DNA from 2 places in the Sediminibacillus sp. JSM 1682029 genome. Region 2 is predicted to be linked to the other one. Evidence: a T-box and tRNA genes for the amino acid it is inferred to sense, from the RefSeq annotation. Region 2 holds a T-box; the other holds one or more tRNA genes.
The links. A T-box is a leader RNA that pairs with one kind of tRNA and senses whether it is charged. The one in region 2 lies ahead of pheS (phenylalanine--tRNA ligase subunit alpha), so its partner is inferred to be a tRNA-Phe.

Region 1: it encodes a tRNA-Phe, which carries the amino acid that the T-box ahead of pheS (phenylalanine--tRNA ligase subunit alpha) is inferred to sense. The anticodon was not compared.

The regions. Positions count from the first base shown of each region.
Region 1 is NZ_JBEWYY010000008.1:169,104-179,386, reverse strand. It holds partial or broken rRNA gene ABVF09_RS14665 (23S ribosomal RNA) at 1-40, shown strand, start outside; rRNA gene rrf (5S ribosomal RNA) at 323-438, shown strand; tRNA gene ABVF09_RS14655 (tRNA-Asn) at 447-521, shown strand; tRNA gene ABVF09_RS14650 (tRNA-Ser) at 523-614, shown strand; tRNA gene ABVF09_RS14645 (tRNA-Glu) at 625-699, shown strand; tRNA gene ABVF09_RS14640 (tRNA-Val) at 707-782, shown strand; tRNA gene ABVF09_RS14635 (tRNA-Met) at 818-894, shown strand; tRNA gene ABVF09_RS14630 (tRNA-Asp) at 1,056-1,132, shown strand; tRNA gene ABVF09_RS14625 (tRNA-Phe) at 1,158-1,230, shown strand; tRNA gene ABVF09_RS14620 (tRNA-Tyr) at 1,242-1,327, shown strand; tRNA gene ABVF09_RS14615 (tRNA-Trp) at 1,334-1,407, shown strand; tRNA gene ABVF09_RS14610 (tRNA-His) at 1,422-1,497, shown strand; tRNA gene ABVF09_RS14605 (tRNA-Gln) at 1,519-1,593, shown strand; tRNA gene ABVF09_RS14600 (tRNA-Gly) at 1,600-1,674, shown strand; tRNA gene ABVF09_RS14595 (tRNA-Cys) at 1,681-1,754, shown strand; tRNA gene ABVF09_RS14590 (tRNA-Leu) at 1,767-1,848, shown strand; gene ABVF09_RS14585 (nitroreductase family protein) at 2,439-3,152, opposite strand; gene ABVF09_RS14580 (SagB family peptide dehydrogenase) at 3,211-4,941, opposite strand; gene ABVF09_RS14575 (hypothetical protein) at 4,980-5,531, opposite strand; gene ABVF09_RS14570 (thiazolylpeptide-type bacteriocin) at 5,944-6,117, shown strand; gene ABVF09_RS14565 (thiazolylpeptide-type bacteriocin) at 6,257-6,421, shown strand; gene ABVF09_RS14560 (hypothetical protein) at 6,508-8,937, shown strand; gene ABVF09_RS14555 (hypothetical protein) at 8,968-10,014, shown strand; gene ABVF09_RS14550 (YcaO-like family protein) at 10,020-10,283, shown strand, end outside.
Region 2 is NZ_JBEWYY010000002.1:373,475-383,757, reverse strand. It holds gene ABVF09_RS05790 (M42 family metallopeptidase) at 1-385, shown strand, start outside; gene ABVF09_RS05785 (lytic transglycosylase domain-containing protein) at 441-1,070, opposite strand; gene sspI (small acid-soluble spore protein SspI) at 1,529-1,744, opposite strand; gene ABVF09_RS05775 (TrmH family RNA methyltransferase) at 1,844-2,596, shown strand; T-box leader at 2,661-2,892, shown strand; gene pheS (phenylalanine--tRNA ligase subunit alpha) at 3,055-4,089, shown strand; gene pheT (phenylalanine--tRNA ligase subunit beta) at 4,106-6,535, shown strand; gene ABVF09_RS05760 (DUF6199 family natural product biosynthesis protein) at 7,423-7,683, shown strand; gene rnhC (ribonuclease HIII) at 7,995-8,939, opposite strand; gene zapA (cell division protein ZapA) at 9,207-9,482, shown strand; gene ABVF09_RS05745 (CvpA family protein) at 9,475-10,032, shown strand; gene polX (DNA polymerase/3'-5' exonuclease PolX) at 10,268-10,283, shown strand, end outside.

The DNA of each region.
Region 1 (10,283 bases), on a different contig from region 2:
GTGCAGCTGACGGATACTAATCGATCGAGGACTTAACTTAAAACAAAAAGTGAAGGCGACTGGTCAACAGCGTATGGATAGATCAGCCAGATTGTAGTACGCCGCTTTAAGCGTACGAAAAGCTGGATGAACTATACACTAGCTGTTAGGAGCCGTAACTGGATTAAAGCACCATCACGTGTGAAGTTCGTTGATGTCTTCCTTCTTATCTAGTTTTGAAGGTGTAAGTGATTTTTTGAAATTTACCCTTGATTTTTTGTGAAAAACAGCTATAATAGTTGTTGTCACAAAAAAAGTACACTTGGATGTACGCCAAAATGAGTCTGGTGGCAATAGCGGAGAGGTCACACCTGTTCCCATGCCGAACACAGCAGTTAAGCTCTCCAGCGCCCATGGTAGTTGGGGCTTTGCCCCTGCGAGAGTAGGACGCCGCCAGGCATATCCGTTCCACCGTAGCTCAGTGGTAGAGCAATCGGCTGTTAACCGATCGGTCGTAGGTTCGAATCCTACCGGTGGAGCCATGGAGAGCTGTCCGAGTGGCCGAAGGAGCACGATTGGAAATCGTGTAGACCGCTACCGCGGTCTCGAGGGTTCGAATCCCTCGCTCTCCGCCATTTCTTAAATGGCCCGTTGGTCAAGTGGTTAAGACACCGCCCTTTCACGGCGGTAACACGGGTTCGAATCCCGTACGGGTCACCACTTAATTGGAGGATTAGCTCAGCTGGGAGAGCACCTGCCTTACAAGCAGGGGGTCGCAGGTTCGAGCCCTGCATCCTCCACCATTAGAGAATTTGATAGGAATAATCTCCTACATTATCGCGGGATGGAGCAGTCTGGTAGCTCGTCGGGCTCATAACCCGAAGGTCGCAGGTTCAAATCCTGCTCCCGCAACCAAAATCATTTTCTTCCAACGTTGATTATACTTCTTCGTTAGAAAACATAGTAGTACCCGCAGGGTGCAACCAAATTATTTTCACTTACTACGCTGAGTTACCTCTTGGCTAGTGAAAAATCCAGGTACTTGTAAGAGTGCAACCAAATTATTTCCTTAATATGGTCCGGTAGTTCAGTTGGTTAGAATGCCTGCCTGTCACGCAGGAGGTCGCGGGTTCGAGTCCCGTCCGGACCGCCACTTACATAGTTTCATATCATTTATTGGCTCGGTAGCTCAGTCGGTAGAGCAACGGACTGAAAATCCGTGTGTCGGCGGTTCGATTCCGTCCCGAGCCACCTTTTATTTTGGAGGGATAGCGAAGTTGGCCAAACGCGGCGGACTGTAAATCCGCTCCCATCGGGTTCGTAGGTTCGAGTCCTACTCCCTCCACCATTACATAGGGGTATAGTTTAACGGTAGAACAGAGGTCTCCAAAACCTCCGGTGTGGGTTCGATTCCTACTACCCCTGCCATTATTAATATGTTGGCGGTCGTGGCGAAGTGGTTAACGCACCGGATTGTGGCTCCGGCACTCGTGGGTTCGATTCCCACCGGTCGCCCCATTTTCCAGTGTGTGGTATAGTTGGGCTATAGCCAAGCGGTAAGGCATCGGGTTTTGATCCCGTGATTCGCTGGTTCGAATCCAGCTAGCCCAGCCAAAAAATGCGGAAGTAGTTCAGTGGTAGAACACCACCTTGCCAAGGTGGGGGTCGCGGGTTCGAATCCCGTCTTCCGCTCCATTTTAAGGCGGCATAGCCAAGTGGTAAGGCAGAGGTCTGCAAAACCTTTATCACCGGTTCAAATCCGGTTGCCGCCTCCATATGAATAACGTGCCGGTGTGGCGGAATTGGCAGACGCGCACGACTCAAAATCGTGTTCCTTCGGGAGTGTCGGTTCGACCCCGACCACCGGTATCCTAAAAAGACTCCAACTTTAAAGTTGGAGTCTTTTTTATGCCAAATTTTTTATTTTACGATTAACCACCTTGAATAACGGCTCTATACTGAATGTGGTGGTGTCCTCTGTTGCGATGGGTGTTTCTGCAGTGTGCAAAAAAGTGCAAAAAAATACACTCATTCCCTCTCTCTTTGTTACCTTAAAGTTGCTGACACAAAAGGAAAAAGAGAGGGATAGGAGTGCCACGCCATTATGGGGTTTAAAGATAAACAAGAGTATCGAAATCAAACCATCCAAGAACCTGTTTTGTCCAACATAATCCGTTCGGCTTTCCTTGCGTGAGCGTCGGTACTTATGTACCAGCTGTGGACGCACCTTTTATGAGCGCCTGCAGTGGTAGAGTTTTATCAACGGTGTACGAGTGCCTTGAAGACAACGGCATTACCTACACGGCCTTACTTAATGCAACTATTAAGACACGCTTATCTAATTTCAAGAAAATCCTCCTATCATAACATACTCAATTATATTGCTTCATATCTGAAATTTTACTATGTTTACCAGGGGAGGAATTAAAGTAACCTGCCACCGTAAAAAATTGCTCACCTCATCTACCAAAGGCAAATGCCAATAAAAGCATTTCTTTATAGCCATCAAATCCGAATAGTTCTACTAGAGCGTCATGATAAAATCCAGCAAAGATACTGCCTTGATAACCTAATGACAAAGTCGCTAGCCATGCAGTATTCATGGCATTTCCACCTCGTACTAGCATCTGACGGTACCCATGATTACCTAATACATCAATAGAGGCTGCTACCATGCCTGTACATAATATAAGTGCAGGGGCATCGATGAATTCTTTTTGCAAGATAATGGTATCCAATTTGTTTTTTAATGTGGTATTGCGTTTACTGACTAGGCTTAGGGCATGTTCACTTGGTATGTATTTGTATATATTGGGGGATGTTAAATTCTCAATATTGCGTGCCAATATATATATATTCAGGTCAATACCTAATTCACGAAAGATTCCCCAGTTTAGTTCATCCGATTTTTCTATGGTGGCTAGAATACTACTCAGGTCTAAAAGATTTATAGGAGTAGATTCGAACTTTTTAATCGCAGTACGCTGATTTAACACATCTTGCAATGTTTGAATGCTCCTTTGTAATGGAGGTTCTAAATGAATTAAATTTTCGGATGAATATTTTTTTTGATCTTCAAGTAGTGAATGATGAATCGAGATTTGTTTAAGGTTTTTAATTGTTCTTTCATGGTTTTCTTGCTGCATTTCTTGAATGATTTGATAAACATCCATTCTTTTCCCCTCCCTCTAATTTACCCCGCACTAGTTAAACGAAAGCTGATGGACAGTTTCAATTGATTAGTAATACACCTGTAATAGGTTCTTTATGATAATCAATGTTCAATAAATCTGTGATTGATTGTTCGTTATATTGTGTTATGTTTTGTAAAGTGATTCCGCTTGCCAGGGAAGTTCCTTGCATTTGTGCTAATGCGGCACCGGCATCTAAATGAATAACTTTGTATCCAAAAGCTCCATATTTGAATACTACTCTGTCATAGGCACCAGTCATGATTATCATTCCTTTAAATTGAGGCGTAGTGGATAGTTCTGTTATCTGATGAATGATATCGTTGAGATTTTCTATGTCACTTTTCGTACCTAATGGTTGGAGAGAGTGATTCTTTGGTTGGTAATAATAAACTTGTTTTGATAACCCGATAATATCTTTTGCGATGAGGTACAATTGAACGGAGCCAAGGTTGCCTCCAGTTGGACTAAAGCGTTGATTCTTTTCGTTCTTCGGTATCTCTTCGTCTGGATGCTTACGCCACCCCCCTCCACTTAACAGGACTCTTGCAAGTTTATTCTTTGTTGGTAAAGCTTCCGTACTGGAATTAGCGAAAATCGAAGGGGTGTATGGCTTTCTCATGGAGGGAAGTTCTTCAGACGGGGCTAATTTTATATGCTCTAAATTAGGATATACTTTCGCTTGGTGTGTAAGCATATGGACATTGGCTTGGTAATGAACTTGATGGCCCTTAGGATTGTTTAAATTGTTAGACGGCCAATTTATTTCGTTTTCATATTGAAATGCAAGTTCTGGAATCTTCGGAGATAATCCTTTTATTGGCAAACAATGTTTACATCCTGGCCGTCTTGGTACTCTTCTTGTTTCTTTAGTCCATTTCGTAAGGTCATAGGTATTAAAATTACTTCCTGTTTGATGCGGTAATAAACGAGTCAAAATATAGGCAACTTCCATAGTAGTCAATTCCGTCCACATCTCAATGAGAAACGAATCCGTTTGTTTTTCAATCCGAGATTTTCGTTGGTTGCTGCTATAGAGACTTGCAAAGCATTCATAACAAGCTGTTTCTTTTCTATTAAAGTAAGGTCCTAATAAGCCGATATCTCCGTGGAGAGAGCTTAATAACCAGGGAATACCTTTAGCAGCACATATGTCGTCCACTTTTGTTAAAATATCGTGTGGAATGGATCCACTTAATAATACGATAACAAATGTCTCCTCACAAAGCTTTATATCATATATACTTTTTTGTGTGACATTTTCAGCCCCAAACAATTTCAAACTGGAATGTAGTTGTTTTGCATTAGTAGTATTGCTTAAAATTAAAATATTCTCATCTGCTAATCTTTTCAAACCTTCATTCGCAGATTTATTATACCTCGTTGAATCGGTATGTCTTCTGAAAAAGTCTAATATGTTTTTATCAATATCTTCCCTGTAGTCCTCTTTATCTAAAGGTCCATCCTCCAGCAAACCACGAGAGTATAATAATGCTAAATTATTAAATATCATTTGTCTTTTAATTTGTGGATTCTTACGATAAATATCTTCTACGCTGTTTGTTCCATCCAAAATAGGCAGGAAATGTTCAAAAAATCTATAAACATTTTTTCCAGGAAAGTATTGTAGTGACTCTCCTCCATGAATGATAACCCCGTCTTCTATCGGTATCAATTGAAATGAATCTGGAAAATGAGGATACTTAGGCAATGAAAACTGAGGATCTAGCTGTACTGCTTTCCCCATTCGTTGGGATGAAATTTTATTCATTTCTGTCTCTCCCTCCTATAGTATCGTGAAGGCATAGTTTATTTTGGATGAAGAACTTCCCTGGAAATATATTGATTGGTAACATTCAGCTGGTAGTAAAATCTTGATTCACGTCTTTCAATTTCACCAAATTCATGTAAGACATAAGAGAAGATGGCCCCTGCCCAACCTATGAAGGGAGGTAAATAACCTTTTGGTCCTGAGAAGGGGAACTGGTCATTGTAATCATAGACATTGTTTCGATAGTTAGACAAGGCCGAATTTGATTGTAATTGTTCCTCAAAGCAAGAGTAGTCGATGCCTATATGTGGAGTAAGTACAGGTCCAACTCGGAGAAATGGATGATCGTACACGATTGGAATCCAGCAAGCTCTTTTACGATATACTTGATAGTCTAACTGTCTATAAATTTTGGAGGTATAAGTAGCGGTGGCAAGGGTATAAATTTTAGCCACTGACAAGGTGTTAAAAAAATGATCGAAATCCTCTTCTACCAACATACTAGTCGAGATAGATGGGAATTTATTCCTTATATGATTCATTAGTCCTGTGCCGAATTCACCAACAGAAATGAAATGAATCGATTCCATGGAACTTACCTCCTAGGATAATAGTATCGAATTTAGGAATTTTATGGATTATCATTGACCTGTATTACCTGCTTAATTATATTTTAAATATGGGCAATAATCAGATAATTAAATTGCTTACTAGTATATCAAAGAATAAATATACTGTATATGAGCATATCGATATATACTCTTTATCTTCTCCTCTAGGAAAATTTCCTCCCATGTCATAGATAATCCATCCACGAGTCAAAGGGTAAGCAATGTCCGTTGTTGAAATTCCGCTTTTATCTGTTCATCACCATTAGCTAGGCTTCCAATGTCATCAAAACTATATGTTACCTAGGTAACGAGTCTTTGATATTACTCCATAGTAATTTATTACATATGGGTAATATAAATTAAGAAATCTCAATTGAATGGAGGTGATGATATGACAGTATCGACTAACGCAAAGCTTAATGACTTGCTTGAAGACATCGAGCTGGAAGTTGTTGAATTGGACCAGGTGGAAGCAGTACCGTCAACTGCTGCAACAAGTGGTAGCTCGTCTTCCTCAACATGTGGATCTTCTTCTTGTTCATCCACATCATCCAGCTGTGCATAGGAATGTTCCGCTAAAATCAGTTTGTTTAACTTCAACAAAGACTTTTGTGTACTCATCCTTAGTAATGTAACTTCACATAAGAACATATTGAAGAGTTGCCCATTTATGAATAATGAGTATTTTAAGGAGGTCGAAGGAAATGAAGGATGTTAAATTTGATGCCCTGCTAGAAGATATTGAATTAGAAGTTGTGGAATTAGATCAGGTAGAGGCAGTACCATCAACCGCTGCAACAAGTGGCAGTTCGTCTTCCTCAACATGTGGATCTTCTTCTTGTTCATCCACATCATCTAGCTGTGCATAATCAGCATTTTGAATAAAAATTGGAAAAATAGGGGTAATCAGTTTGACTATCCCTATTTTTCTCTAACAAGGAGTACAGATGGAAAGGTGAACGGTATGGATGTATCTCCTATCGTAAGAAAGAATCACGTTGCAAGTAATGAAGTAATCCAATTAAAAAGCGAATTTTATCAAGCGTTTGTCCATTATAGAAAAGAGCGACAAAGGTTAAAACAGCAAGAAGAAGAGGCTCATCAAAAACTTTCAAAGTTAATAGATGAGGATGAGCACTTGAGGATAACGTACATCTATTTGAAAAGAATGATTAATAAAACGAAACTGGATCCACGAAAGATTCCTAAATTCGAATTCCTCCCTAATGAGTTGAAAAATTACTTTTTTGACCTTCTTATTACTCGTAAGGAAGTCAAAAAGTATGAAGTACAAATAGAGCACTTGTTTAATCAGGAAATAGAGAATGGTAATAAAATGATGATCAATCTTGTTAAACAGAATCAAACTATTCAAAACGCACTGATGCTGACAAATCATAAAATGCATCAAAAGATAAATTCATCGTCTAATGCAAAAACAATGGATAAAGTGTGGAAGGTGCTAGGTAGATCCTATGCAAAAACTGCTCCTTTATCAACTTTTACTTCTTTATCTTTTATTGATACAAAAGAAGAAAAAAGAAGAATAGAGTTAAATCAATCCATTCTATTAAAACTATTCTACTGTGTCTTAGAACTTGATGAGGTATTGGTTCAAAGTTCTTTTATGGTTGACTTTGAAATCACAAATGATGGCATTTTGGTTGAAAGCTTTTTAGAGGATATCGATAAGAATAGTAGTTTTATTGGAAATCAATCCCGAAAGTTTTTATTGTCATCGAAGTCATTGCTAGAAATAGAACCGGGAAAGGTGCTATCAACAAAGGACTTAATAGTCGAGCTAGGAATTACTAATAACGAATTGACCCTGATTCGAAAGCTCGTACGTTACGGTTATCTTAAACATACTGCCCATGACAAGGATCCTTCTATAGAGGATTTGATCAAATTTTTAGTTCAATGCGATGGAGGGAACTCCGATTGTCTAAAAGAAATCATTTGGATATTAGAAGCTATAAAACAAGATTTGGAATCTTTTATGGATAACCACATGGTGATAAGTGAACGTGAGCAATTATTATTGCGAATAGAAAGTCGAATAAAAAAAGCATTTGAACTGACAGGTCGTAACATTGATTTACATTCGACTTCGCTGGTTTCGGAAAATTATTATGTGCCTGCTGATCCGCACCAGTTTGCATTGCCTGACAGAGTTCAAAAAGATATTGAAACGTACAAAGAAATTCTTGCCATTTTTGATCATCGGCTTTTATTTCAATTATCGATTCGTTATAAGTTGTTTCGAAGTAATAATAGCATCCTTTTTAACGATATAAAGCCGGAACTTGTCAAGTTTGCAAATGCATTTGAGGAACAGGCACTTCTTAAAGATTTTAGCAATAGTATTTTCACTGAGTCTCCATTAGGCAGGGTACTGAATCAATTAAAGCGGGAGTATTACAAGGTTATTTCTGAAACATTGTCTGGAGAAGATGTCACTTTGGATTTGAAACTAATTGATGAAATTGCAAGAGTGTTAAAAGAAAACGGAGTAAAGCGCCGCTGCTATGATACTTTCTTAGTCCAACAGGTAACAAAAGAGAAGTATATAGTTAATCATATAAAATCGAGTTACTTGGGAAATTATTTTCGGCATATCAAAAAGGAAAGCCAGAAGCAACTATATCAAAAATTAAAAAACAGGTTAACAAGAGTCGGAGAAGACATTGCTACATTCTCTCCTTCATACGGCTTTAATCCAAATATCATTCCAATAAAAGGAGATTATGAGCTGGTAGATAAAAAGAGCCTGCTTCCCAACCAAATTAATATCGGAGCATGTAACATTTATTGGAGCCAACAAGAAAATAGATTTATCTTCTACAATGAAAAACATAAGAGATTTATCCCTATATACTTAGGAAGTTTGGCTTCTTATCATCTTTCCGAAGACTTCAAACTAGTTACTTACCTTGGACAGTCTGCATTTTTGTCCGGAATGACGATTGAATATGATGGGATACGTATGGAGAAACCTTTTGTGCAGATTGGAAAAATCGAGTTTGGATCTTTAACGTTGCAAAGGAGAAAGTATATTATACATAGCTGTCTTTTGGAGAGAATTGGTCCAAATTTAAAAGGATTTCAGCAAATGATGGAAGTGATGGAGCGCTATCAGATTCCAAAAGTTTCTTTTGTACGGATATTTCTCATACAACACGAAAAACTCAGCATCATTTATGGAGAAAAGGGGTTACACAAGCCTCTTTTTTTAGACATAACAGAGCCTGTTTTTTTCAATCGGATATTAAAACATATTCAGAAACAAATAAAAAAATATAAAGAGGTCGCCGTAGTTTTCGAAGAGGCACTCCCAAACCCGTATCATCAAGAGTATATGACGGAAATTTCGATTGATGTTTAATATGGAGAACTCCCAATAAGAGGGATGGGGATGAATATGGGCAATTATAAAATAATCAAAGGTGAAAATGGTGTAAAGGTATTGAACGGTAACAAAATGATTGAGTTGAAAAATATTGATTATCAGCATATCAAGTCCCTATGCGAGCAAAAAAATATCCATATACACAATCAATTTTTTGCTAGTTTAAGTCAAAAAATGCATTTAGAAGTGAAGACAGCTCAACTTAAAACAGTATATTCACTTGGCAATCAAACATTATTTGTGTCTAATTACTGTGAGAGGTGTTTAGCTTTACTGTTCCCTATCTCCACATTAGTACATCATAAGTTGCCTTCATATTTAGAAAGCCAACTATTTAGAGAGAATAAACAAGTTATAATGGATAAATTTGGAATAGTTAGTATCAAATCCTTGATGAATATTTCCCATGTTTCCTGTTGTCCGGTCGATAAAAAAGAAGTGGAGGAGATTTTACCAGAAGGAAAAATAAATGAACGGAATTTACGAGATTCTATTCTATCCAATGCTGTTTCAAGGTTAGCCTTCAAACATGATAAAGGAGTTTGGAAAATAGAGGCTAATATCTTTGGAAAAAATCAACTTTTTTTGGGGGTTAGCAAACAATCTGTAGTAGAAAAGTTATATGTGTATATTTTATGTCGTTACTATCATTATAGTGAGTATGGAATTGGGTTTACTCCTAAATCGGCATATTTAAACTTGCGGAGAAAATCTTTATTGAATCATTTCGAAGGGAATGAAAAACAATTAGTGAATATTGGTCATCTGCTTCGGGAAATAGGCATTTCTTATCCGATCAGCAAGGCATCTTTCATCCATATAGATGATAAACGATTACCTTTCTCTGTACTTAAATTAGTAGTAAAGGATCGTTCGTATAATGGGATTGGTTTCAGCTTGGAAGAGTGTTTGGTGGATATAGTGGAACAAGTAGAAAGTGGAAGGGCTGCGATACAGAATAAAGAATTAGACGAGAATCGAAATAAGACCTTGTACCGCTATAGGGATGCCTTAAGTGATAAATATCAATTTATCATATTGGGAGAAGGTTGATAGATGTGAAGGAAAGAAATAGCTTAATAGAAACGATTCGAAATCAGAAGTCTTCCATTCTATATTATTCCCCATCAATTGGGTATATCCATTGTTTTATCACTTATGCTGGCAATAAAGCACGAACATTCAATCCATTAACTAGCACGAAAATATTTGTCTATATTTATGTGGATTATAATAAAGTGACACTAGGGCCGGTCTTTCAACAGGGTCAAGTTGGCTGTCCAAAATGTTTTGAGGAACGAAGAAAGCTCAATCGGCGCTAT
Region 2 (10,283 bases):
TGGCGTCGATGTTGGTATTGCCGGCGACACACCTGGTATTTCCGACAAGGAAGCGGATAGTAAAATTGGAGAAGGCCCGCAAATCATTCTTTACGATGCTTCTGCCATCTCTCATAAAGGGTTGCGGGATTTCGTGCTGGACACAGCCGATGACAAGAAAATCCCTTACCAATATGCGACAATGGCTGCAGGTGGAACAGATACAGGTTCTATTCACTTAACGGCAAATGGTGTTCCTGCCTTATCCATCACTGTTGCCACACGCTATATCCACACTCATGCTGCAATTTTGCACCAAGATGATTTTGAAAATGCGGTCAAGTTAATCGTGGAAGTCATCAAAGGGTTGGATGAAGAGAAAGTGAAAGAGATTACATTTGGTTGAAATTTATATCGTAAACGCAAAAGGAGCTGTCCATTCAGAACAGCTCCTTTCTACTTTAAACTCGATAAGAATCCATAATTTTACCTACATAGTTTTGGGTTTCCTGGAAGGGTGGAATTCCATCATATTTATCCACATTACCCGGACCGGCATTGTAAGCAGCCAGTGCCAGCGAAGTGTTTCCACTGTAGCGGTCCAGCATTTGTTTTAAATACTTGGTTCCGCCCATGATGTTTTGCAAAGGATCAAAAGCATTTTGAACGCCGAGTCCACGGGCCGTGGAAGGCATTAGTTGCATCAAGCCCTGTGCACCTGCACCACTTTCCGCATTGGCGTTAAAGTTTGATTCCGCTTGAATGACGGAGCGGATCAATTTAGGGTCGACTCCAAATGTTTCTGCGGCTTGTTCGATATAATTATCAATCGCTCCGGAATGACTGGTTGATTTACTTTCTGTATAATCGATGTCTGGCGTATATACCGGCATAACCGGGGTACTGTTAGCCATAGAAGAAGCTTCAGGCTTGTAGGTACTAGTGGACGTCCGGGCAGTTCCCATTTGTTGCTGAAGTATTTGTTGAAAAGCGGTTTCTAGAAAGGCAGAATCACTAGATGAACCGTTCCCTCCACTTAAAATGGACATTGCTTGCATTTGGATGAGGTTTTGAAGTTGTCTGATTTCCATGCATGTTCCTCCGATAGGTAGTTCGTTACTATCATATTACCTGATTTTGCCTGGACAAGCAACGGCCAAAACGACAAAAACCGAGCGAAATGGATCGAACACGATACATTTCGCTCGGTTTTTGAGTTATAACAAGTAAACCGTTCTAACCCTTCCTTAAAAAGAGCAACATTCCACTCCGGCAAGCTACTACGCTTTCCGTGGAAGTGGAAGCCGTGCCCGTGGAAAGCATAGTAGCTTTCCGTAGTGATACGAAGCACGCATTACACAACAGGATAATAAGAAGTCTAACTAAGGAATACAAATAGTAAAAACGGAACGAAGTTGATTGATAGTTCAAATTCATTCCGTTTTTGTTTTGGTGGCCAAGCTTTTGTCCCGGCCACGTCTTCAAAGGATTCATGGGCTTTCATCCGGATCTGCAAGCCGTGCTTTAAACGGGTACATCCGCTTTTTGTTTACTGTGCTTGCTGGACTCCTTTTTCTAAAGCGGACAACATTTCTTCTTTATCGGACTCGTCCGATTGCTGCCAAATCAGCTCGAACAACACACCTAGACCAGGCAGCATTTTTTCTTCTCCGCTTTCAATCGCATCCAGTATGGTTGCCTCCAATTGTTCAGTATTGTTGTCTGCTACATTGGAAAGGATAGCTTTACGTAAATTCAAATCCATTTTTCCACCTCATATCTTATTTATTTCAGTATGTGATAGATAGTTTGACCATGATACATGGAAATATGTATGATAGATAAGAACTTCACCAAAAGGATGATGAACGTGATAACTTCAGTGCAAAACGGCAGGGTAAAAAACTGGCAAAAATTAAAAAAACGGAAAGAAAGAGTAAAAACAAACCTTTTTATAGTAGAAGGTTATCATATGATTGAAGAGGCTTGGAAAAGTGATTGGCATGTGAAAGAAGTCATTCTGGCTGATGGGGCGGAAATCCCAGACTGGCTGGAAAATCAGGAAACAATCATTGTTTCTGACCATATCTTAAAAACGATTACCGATACTAAAACTCCCCAGGGAATAGCTGCCGTGGTGGAAGCAAAGCAGCCGGAGGATCAGGATTTTGAGAAGCTGCTGCTCGTCGACAATGTCCAGGATCCAGGCAATCTTGGGACCATGATCCGGACGGCAGATGCCGCAGGATTCGATGCAATTTATGTAGGTTCCGGGTCTGCGGATATTTTTAATGACAAAGTCTTGCGATCCACTCAGGGATCCATTTTCCATTTGCCGATTTTTCAAACCGATCTACTGCCGGTAATTGACCGACTGCAAGATGCGGAATTTGCAGTTTGGGGTGCTGCATTGGCAAATGCGCGTCCATATACAGCTTTACCGGTGCCGGAAAAAGCGGCACTGGTAGTCGGAAACGAGGGTGCGGGGATTTCTCCGTCTATATTGGAAAAGATGGACACCCTCGTATACATTCCTATCTTCGGCAAGGCAGAATCGTTGAATGTCAGTGTGGCTGCCGGCATTTTGCTTTATCATCTTGCCACGCTTGAAAAGTAATGGCTGTTAAGGGTTGCAAGAAACGAACGCTTTTTCTATAATAATAAAATAACATTCATTATATTTACAGGCCGAGAAAGAGTCAGTAGATGATTACAAATCGATTTAAGGGAAGAAATGCCGTAGACTGGAAGCATTTCTATCGTGGTAATGATTGAATTTTCACTCTGGAGCCGACACCTGGACCTTGTTTTCCGGCAAGTAACGGTGTCCCGGATTTTTTCCGTTATCAAACTCGAGTGGATGCATATGCATCAACAAGGGTGGTACCGCGATACACAAGTCTCGTCCCTTCTTTATAAGTGGGGACGGGACTTTTTTATGTGATGAGCAGGTGCGGGGTCGAACTGTGGGAACGGGGGCTAGCACTTAGCATTTCATTGCATTGAAAACAAGACGGGCGAGGAATAGTTAATCGGCTAACTTATCATTTCACGACGAAAAGGAGGTTCCTGCACATGAGGGAACGATTACAAGAACTAAAAGAGGAAGCGCTGACCAAAGTAGAACAGGCAGACACCTTGAATGATCTTCAGGAGATAAGGGTGGCTTATCTTGGTAAAAAAGGTCCGATCACGGAAGTTTTACGTGGAATGGGCAAGCTGTCGAAAGAAGAGCGGCCTGTCATCGGTGAATTGGCAAACAAAGTAAGGGAAGCAATTGCAGGTGAACTTGATGCGAAAAAAGAGAGGCTCGAAACAAAAGAGCTGGAGGAAAAACTTGAAAAAGAAACAATCGATGTTACGTTGCCGGGCCGTCCAGTCACTGTAGGCGGACCGCACTTACTCACTTCCATTATCGAGGAAATCGAGGATTTGTTTATCGGAATGGGATTCGAAGTCCGGGAAGGTCCTGAAGTCGAAACGGATTACTACAATTTTGAGGCGCTTAATCTGCCGAAGGGGCATCCAGCCCGCGATATGCAAGATTCTTTTTATATCACGGAAGAACTGCTGTTGCGCACGCACACCTCTCCGGTACAGGCTAGGACGATGGGGAAATATCATGGAAGCAAACCAGTCAAAATGATATGTCCTGGAAAAGTGTATCGCCGGGATACGGACGACGCCACCCACTCCCACCAGTTCACACAGGTAGAAGGTTTGTATGTGGATCGGAATGTTCGAATGAGCGACTTGAAAGGTGTACTGAACCGCTTTGCCAAGCAAATGTTCGGCGAGGGAAGAGAAATCCGTCTGCGTCCGAGTTTCTTCCCCTTTACAGAGCCGTCTGTAGAGATGGACATATCCTGCAAAGTCTGTCATGGAGAAGGATGCTCCGTTTGTAAAGGAACAGGTTGGATCGAAATACTGGGTGGCGGCATGGTTCATCCCAGGGTGTTGGAAATGGCGGGCTATGACCCCAAGGAATATACAGGTTTTGCTTTCGGTATGGGTCCTGAACGAATCGCTATGCTGAAATACGGGGTAGATGATATCCGGCATTTCTATACGAATGATATCCGTTTCTTAAAGCAGTACCATAAAGCGTAAATCAGGAGGAAAAAACATGTTCGTATCTTTGAATTGGCTGAAAAATTATGTAGATATAGACAATATTTCGCCAGAACAGCTGGCCGAAAAAATAACAAAATCCGGAATAGAAGTGGAAGGCATAGAATATGTTGCCGAAACAAGTTCTGATGTAGTTGTCGGCTATGTACGGTCTTGCGAAAAGCATCCCAACGCTGACAAGCTGAATTTGTGTCAAGTGGATACAGGAGAAGAAGAACTGCAAATTATATGCGGAGCGCCCAACATTGCTCAAGGTCAAAAGGTTGCTGTTGCGAAACCGGGCGCCGTATTGCCCGGAAATGTAAAGATCAAGAAAGCGAAGCTGCGCGGTGTTGAATCCCATGGTATGATTTGCTCGCTGCAAGAATTAGGCATTGAGGAGAAATTTGTACCGAAGGAGTTTGCAGAAGGCATCTTCGTATTTCCGGAAGATGCGGAAGTAGGCTCCGATGCACTGAAGTTGCTGAACTTGGACGATGCCATTTTAGAATTGGGACTTACACCGAACCGTGCAGATGCTTTAAGTATGCTCGGGGTCGCTTACGAAACATCGGCCATTTTGGATACACCAGTCAAACTGCCGGATGAATCGATCGATTTTGCATCTCAAAAGGCGGTGGATTATGTTTCCGTCAAAGTGGAGGAACCGGAGCTCAATCCCTATTATGGAGCGTTTGTGATCGAGAATGTAAGAGTCAAAAACTCTCCTTTATGGATGAGAAATTACTTGATTGCGGCCGGCATCAGACCAATCAACAATGTGGTCGATATCACCAATTATGTCTTGTTGGAATACGGGCAGCCGTTACATGCTTTCGACTATGACCGTTTCGGATCGAAGGAAATTGTCGTGCGCAGAGCTCGCGACAAAGAGACCATTACGACGTTAGATGATCAAGAAAGAGAACTTTCATCCAATCACTTAGTCATCACCAATGGCCAGGAGCCAACAGCTATTGCAGGAGTGATGGGCGGAGCGGATTCCGAGGTTTCGGAACAAACGACAACAGTTTTACTGGAAGCTGCTTATTTTTCTCCTGCCGCAGTCAGACAAAGCTCGAAAGATCATGGGCTAAGGAGCGAATCCAGTACCCGGTTTGAAAAAGGCGTCGATCCTGACAGGGTGAGAAGGGCCGGATTGAGAGCGTGCCGGCTGTTGAGCAAATATGCGGAAGGTACTGTACTGGATGGTCCGGTAGAATTTGAGGAATTGGACAGGTCTGAAGCCACGGTAGAAGTAAGTACCGAAAAAGTCAATGAACGACTTGGAACTGACATCTCTACCCAGGAAATTTCTGATATATTACGGAAGCTTCACTTCGATTTCAAAGCAAATGATGGCATATTTGTTGTTTCGATTCCGACCAGGCGCGGGGATATCACATTGTTTGAGGACATGGTAGAAGAAATTGCACGTATATACGGCTATGATAATTTACCGTTCACCCTTCCTGGTGGGGCAGGGCAAGCAGGTGGTCTGACATCACGCCAATTGTTGAAACGTGAAATCAAGCGTTATATGGAAGGTGCTGGCTTAATGGAAGCAATCACCTATTCCCTGACAAGTAAGGAGCGGGCTGAAACACTCGTAAGCCCGGAAGTCCGGGAGCATGCAATGGAATCCATCCGCTTATCGATGCCGATGAGTGAAGAGCACAGCAATTTGCGGTTAAGCATTCTTCCGGAACTACTTGCGTCTTTTTCTTATAATGCAGCCAGAAAACAGGCCGACCTCGCTTATTACGAAGTAGGGACTGTTTTCGTGTCACCGACCCCGGGAAACCTGTCTGAACAGCCCGGCGAATTACTAAGAGTTTCCGGTGCCATTACAGGAGATTGGCTCCTCCATCCTTGGCAGCAGGAAAAGAAACAAGTTGACTTTTTCCTGGTGAAAGGTGTTGTCGAAGGCTTACTGGAGAAACTGGGAATAGCAGCTGCCTTTAAACAGGCTAAAATTGAAGGAATGCATCCTGGAAGGACGGCGCAGGTGTTTATCGAGGAGCGATCGATTGGTTTCATCGGCCAGCTTCATCCGTCTTTACAGCAATCCTATGATTTAAAGGATACCTATGTATTTGATCTGGATATGGATGCATTGTTGGAGCAGACAAAGAATGAACCGGATTTTTCAAAGATTCCGCGTTACCCTTCCGTTTCAAGGGATATCGCTTTGGTGGTCGATCAGGCAGTCGCGGCCGGAGATATTAAAAACACGATTGTAGAACAAGGAGGCACATTGTTGAAAGAAGTTCAAGTTTTCGATGTTTATCAAGGTGAACACTTGCAGCCTGGTAAAAAGTCGATAGCCTTCAGCTTGTTCTATCAGGATCCGGACAGAACATTGAAAGATGAGGAAGTAGAAGCATCCTACCAGACAATTCTGTCCGCAGTAGAGGAAAAACACCAGGCAGAGTTACGGGGTTAGAAAGAGGGAGCTGTGACAAAATCATAATGCCAAGTTTAAAACCGAACGATTCCAATTCGTTCGGTTTTTTCATTGTTGTATTGGAGAATATACATTTCATCGTCTGGAGATAATGATTGGCTGAAAAGCTCCAGCGCCTACCCCCTCGAGGTCTTAAGCCCACCCTCTGTGTGTCGGAAAGTGCAACGGCGAGGCTGTCTTAAGCTTGTCGGAGGCCCACGCGATGTGGCGATGTGGGTCATGCAGGCGTTGCCACAGGACGTGGCGGCCTAGCCTGTACTCCTTTATACAGGCTCTTGCGCTTTGTCCCTGGCTATGCTTTTATCATAGCCAGTTGTCATATAGTAAGCGTTGGGTAGTGGATAGGAATGTATCCTGGAGAACAATAATTATTGTAATTTTATGTTAAATTAGATATAGAGATTTATAAAGGAAGAAAAGGATGACGTATCTTCTTATCAATACAGGAGGTTCATGATTTAATAAAAGCTCCCCAAAAGGATTCCGTTTCAGTTACCATTGATAATGGTGCATTTCAATTGCAAGAACAGGAGGACTTCACCTCCCTAAACCAGTCAGGTTCTGTTTTTTGTATGTTTGACCAACAGATTCAGGAAAGTGTTTTGTAATATATGCCTGCGTAAAACCTATTGAATATACAGGGAATCCAGTGTTGCGGTGGAACAGCTGCTGCAAAAAGCTGTCCCAGTTTATCAAACATGAGAACTTATTAAACGAATTGATTCCTTCCCAACTAGTAAAGGGTTTGGATTATTATTTCGGTAGTTTGAAGGAGAATGTCTGCATGCTCGTTGGTTGCATGGAAGGTAAGGAAAAATATACCAACTCCAAGTCACCATTTTATGGTTTCAGGAAGGGGGGAAAATATGTATAGGGAACAGCCGGTCCCGGACTTTTCACCCCATCCGTTTGCGGTGTGGTTCTTCATCATTGTGTTCGGCATACCATTTGTCGCACTGTTGGTCTGGTCGATTATAAAACCTGATCAAAGCTATTTGTTTGGCAGACGTTGGATGTTCAATGGGGAACCAAAGGTTTCTGAATTAGGCGCCTTTTGGATTCGGCTTTTATCCATCATTATGTTGATTATTACATTGATATCTTTTATAGACTGGATAGTTCGTTGAGTTAATCGACTAAGTACGATGAAAGATACTTCCTGTAATGAAGAGGGGGGATCAACCGACAGCAGAAAATTATTCCTGTGCCACTCGTGTGCCACTCGGCAAAAAACGGGCAACAATTGCCAGCCAGGCGAAATTTGCTCAGGTAGTGTCAATATCCATAAATCGAAGACGACCCACGGAGGCAAGGTGCGCAGATTTCCGACGGGAATAGCGAGAGCTGAAGCCCTGCTCTGCGGAAAGCGACGTACCTTGCCGGTGTGGATATTTACCATCTATGCTATTTTTCGCTTATTAAAAGTGTCTCAGGTCTATCAGAAGTCCTTCTGTGTGTATGCTTCCGCTTTTTTTGTATTGGCGAAATGAAGCTTGGCAATTTCCCCCAATGCTTGCTTTCCATGTCTTTGAATGATTCTTGCTGCAGTCTGGTCGACTTTTTGGGATGCGCCTTTAGGTAATTCGATCCCCATTTTTTTAGATAGTTTATTCATCTCGTTCACAAAGCTGGCTCTGGCTAGTATCGATCCCGCCGCCACAGCAATAGAGTGACTTTCCGCCTTTGTCATAAAGTATACATTGTCTTGAAGAACAGATCTTTCTGATTTTAAATGATTGATATAGACGCCTGGCTCGGAAAATTGGTCAATCAAAATCCCGGAAGGCCGTTCGGGAGCGATTTTTTTAGAAACCTTTTCAAGGGCATGATGGTGCAGCATCGTTTTCATCTTTCCTTGAGACCAGCCTTTTGCCTGAAGTCGATTGTATTTCTCATTTCTAAGAACGACTAATGAATAAGGGATCGACTGGGCAATCAGCGCCTTGGCAATTGCCGAGATTTTTTCGTCCGTCAGATTTTTGGAATCTTTTACTCCCAGTTCTTTCAACAATGGTATTTGCTCAGCAGTAACATAGACTGCCGCAACCGTAATCGGACCGAAAAAGTCTCCAGTACCTGCTTCGTCTGATCCGATATGGGAGCTTGTGAACAGTCCCTCCGGCGGGGCATAAGCATGTTTTTTTCTCGCTGTCTGTTTCGTTTTTAAAGGACTCTTTCCGTTTTTGTCCCCCCACTTACTTGCTTCCTTATCAGAACCCTTGCCTTGAAAAAGGACTTTTCCGGACTTATATGCAGTTATGGAACAATCTGGGGTTTTGGCAGCAAAGACAGAACCTGGTGGAGCGGTTTTCATTCGATCCTGATAAAAAGCTTTCATTTTTTCAATTATTTCATTATTCAATTTCAAAACTACTTGCGGCAATTCGATCTCCCCATTTCCTTTCGGATATATAAATTATAACAGTTTCCTGATGGATGGAATAATCACGTCACATTAGTTTCCTAAATGACAATCTTCGTGTTAATATTAACTTTAGGATTTTATCACAATCATGCTTCAACGGTAAAATGGTTCCGGTTTCCGAAAAACCATGTTAAAGCGAAAGTTAGACGCAGTTGGTGAAAACAAACTAATAGCGGACGACGCTGATTGAACATATGGTAGCTATGAGAACAAGGGGGGAAAAACGTGTCCCAATCTGACAAAACACGTACTACAGTAGAGATACACAATCGTTCCTATACAATTGTAGGAGATGAGCCTGCTCACCATGTCAGGATGGTGGCGAGTCTTGTCGATCAGCAAATGAGGGAAATACAGGAAACAAATCGAAGCCTGGATACGACAAGGCTTGCGGTGTTGACAGCTGTCAACACGATGAACGATTATTTAAAATTGAAGGAAGAGTATACCGAACTGTTAGGTTCAATTAAACAGAAAAAGGAACAAGATAACAATGATTGATTTAATTTTGATTGTCATTCTCATTTTTGGCTTTTTTACAGGCCTTAAACGAGGTTTTATTTTGCAATTATTCCATTTGATTGGTTTTATTGCCGCCTTTATCATAGCGGCGGCTTATTATGACGATTTAGCACCGAAGCTGAAACTTTGGATTCCCTACCCGGATATGCCGGATGATGCTTCGTGGGGAATCTTTCTTGATTCCCTCCCGTTGGAGACAGCTTTTTATAACGCCATAGCGTTTGCTATCATCTTTTTTGCGGTGCGGATTGCGCTTCAAATCATCGCTTCCATGCTGGATTTTGTAGCAGCTTTGCCGATTTTGAGTTCCATCAATGGTTTACTGGGTGGTATCCTCGGGTTTGTTGAGGTATACCTGCTGGTTTTCCTGCTATTATACATCGGAGCTCTGCTTCCGATTCAATTCGTCCAGACTATTCTGGAGCGATCAATGATTGCCTCCTTCATGATCGAACATACCCCTTTTATCTCGGGACAGCTAAAAGCTCTATGGTTCGAACATGTAGCTGGATTATTTCAGGCTAAATAATAGAATGCCGGTATTTACGCTCCGGCTGAAGAGGCTGTTCCAACAGGCAGTTATCTCCTAACACTGCACTGCATGGCGCGTGGCTGGATGAAACCAGTTACTGTGCACTCCGTGGAGCGGAGATATCAAACTGTCAATGGGGGTAGTCTCTTTTTACTCGCTGGGACTGGTAATGAGATATCATCTATATAGGAACCCTTCTAGAATGAAAGCAAATAAAAGGACGGTGCCAAGGATGGAAATAAATAAAA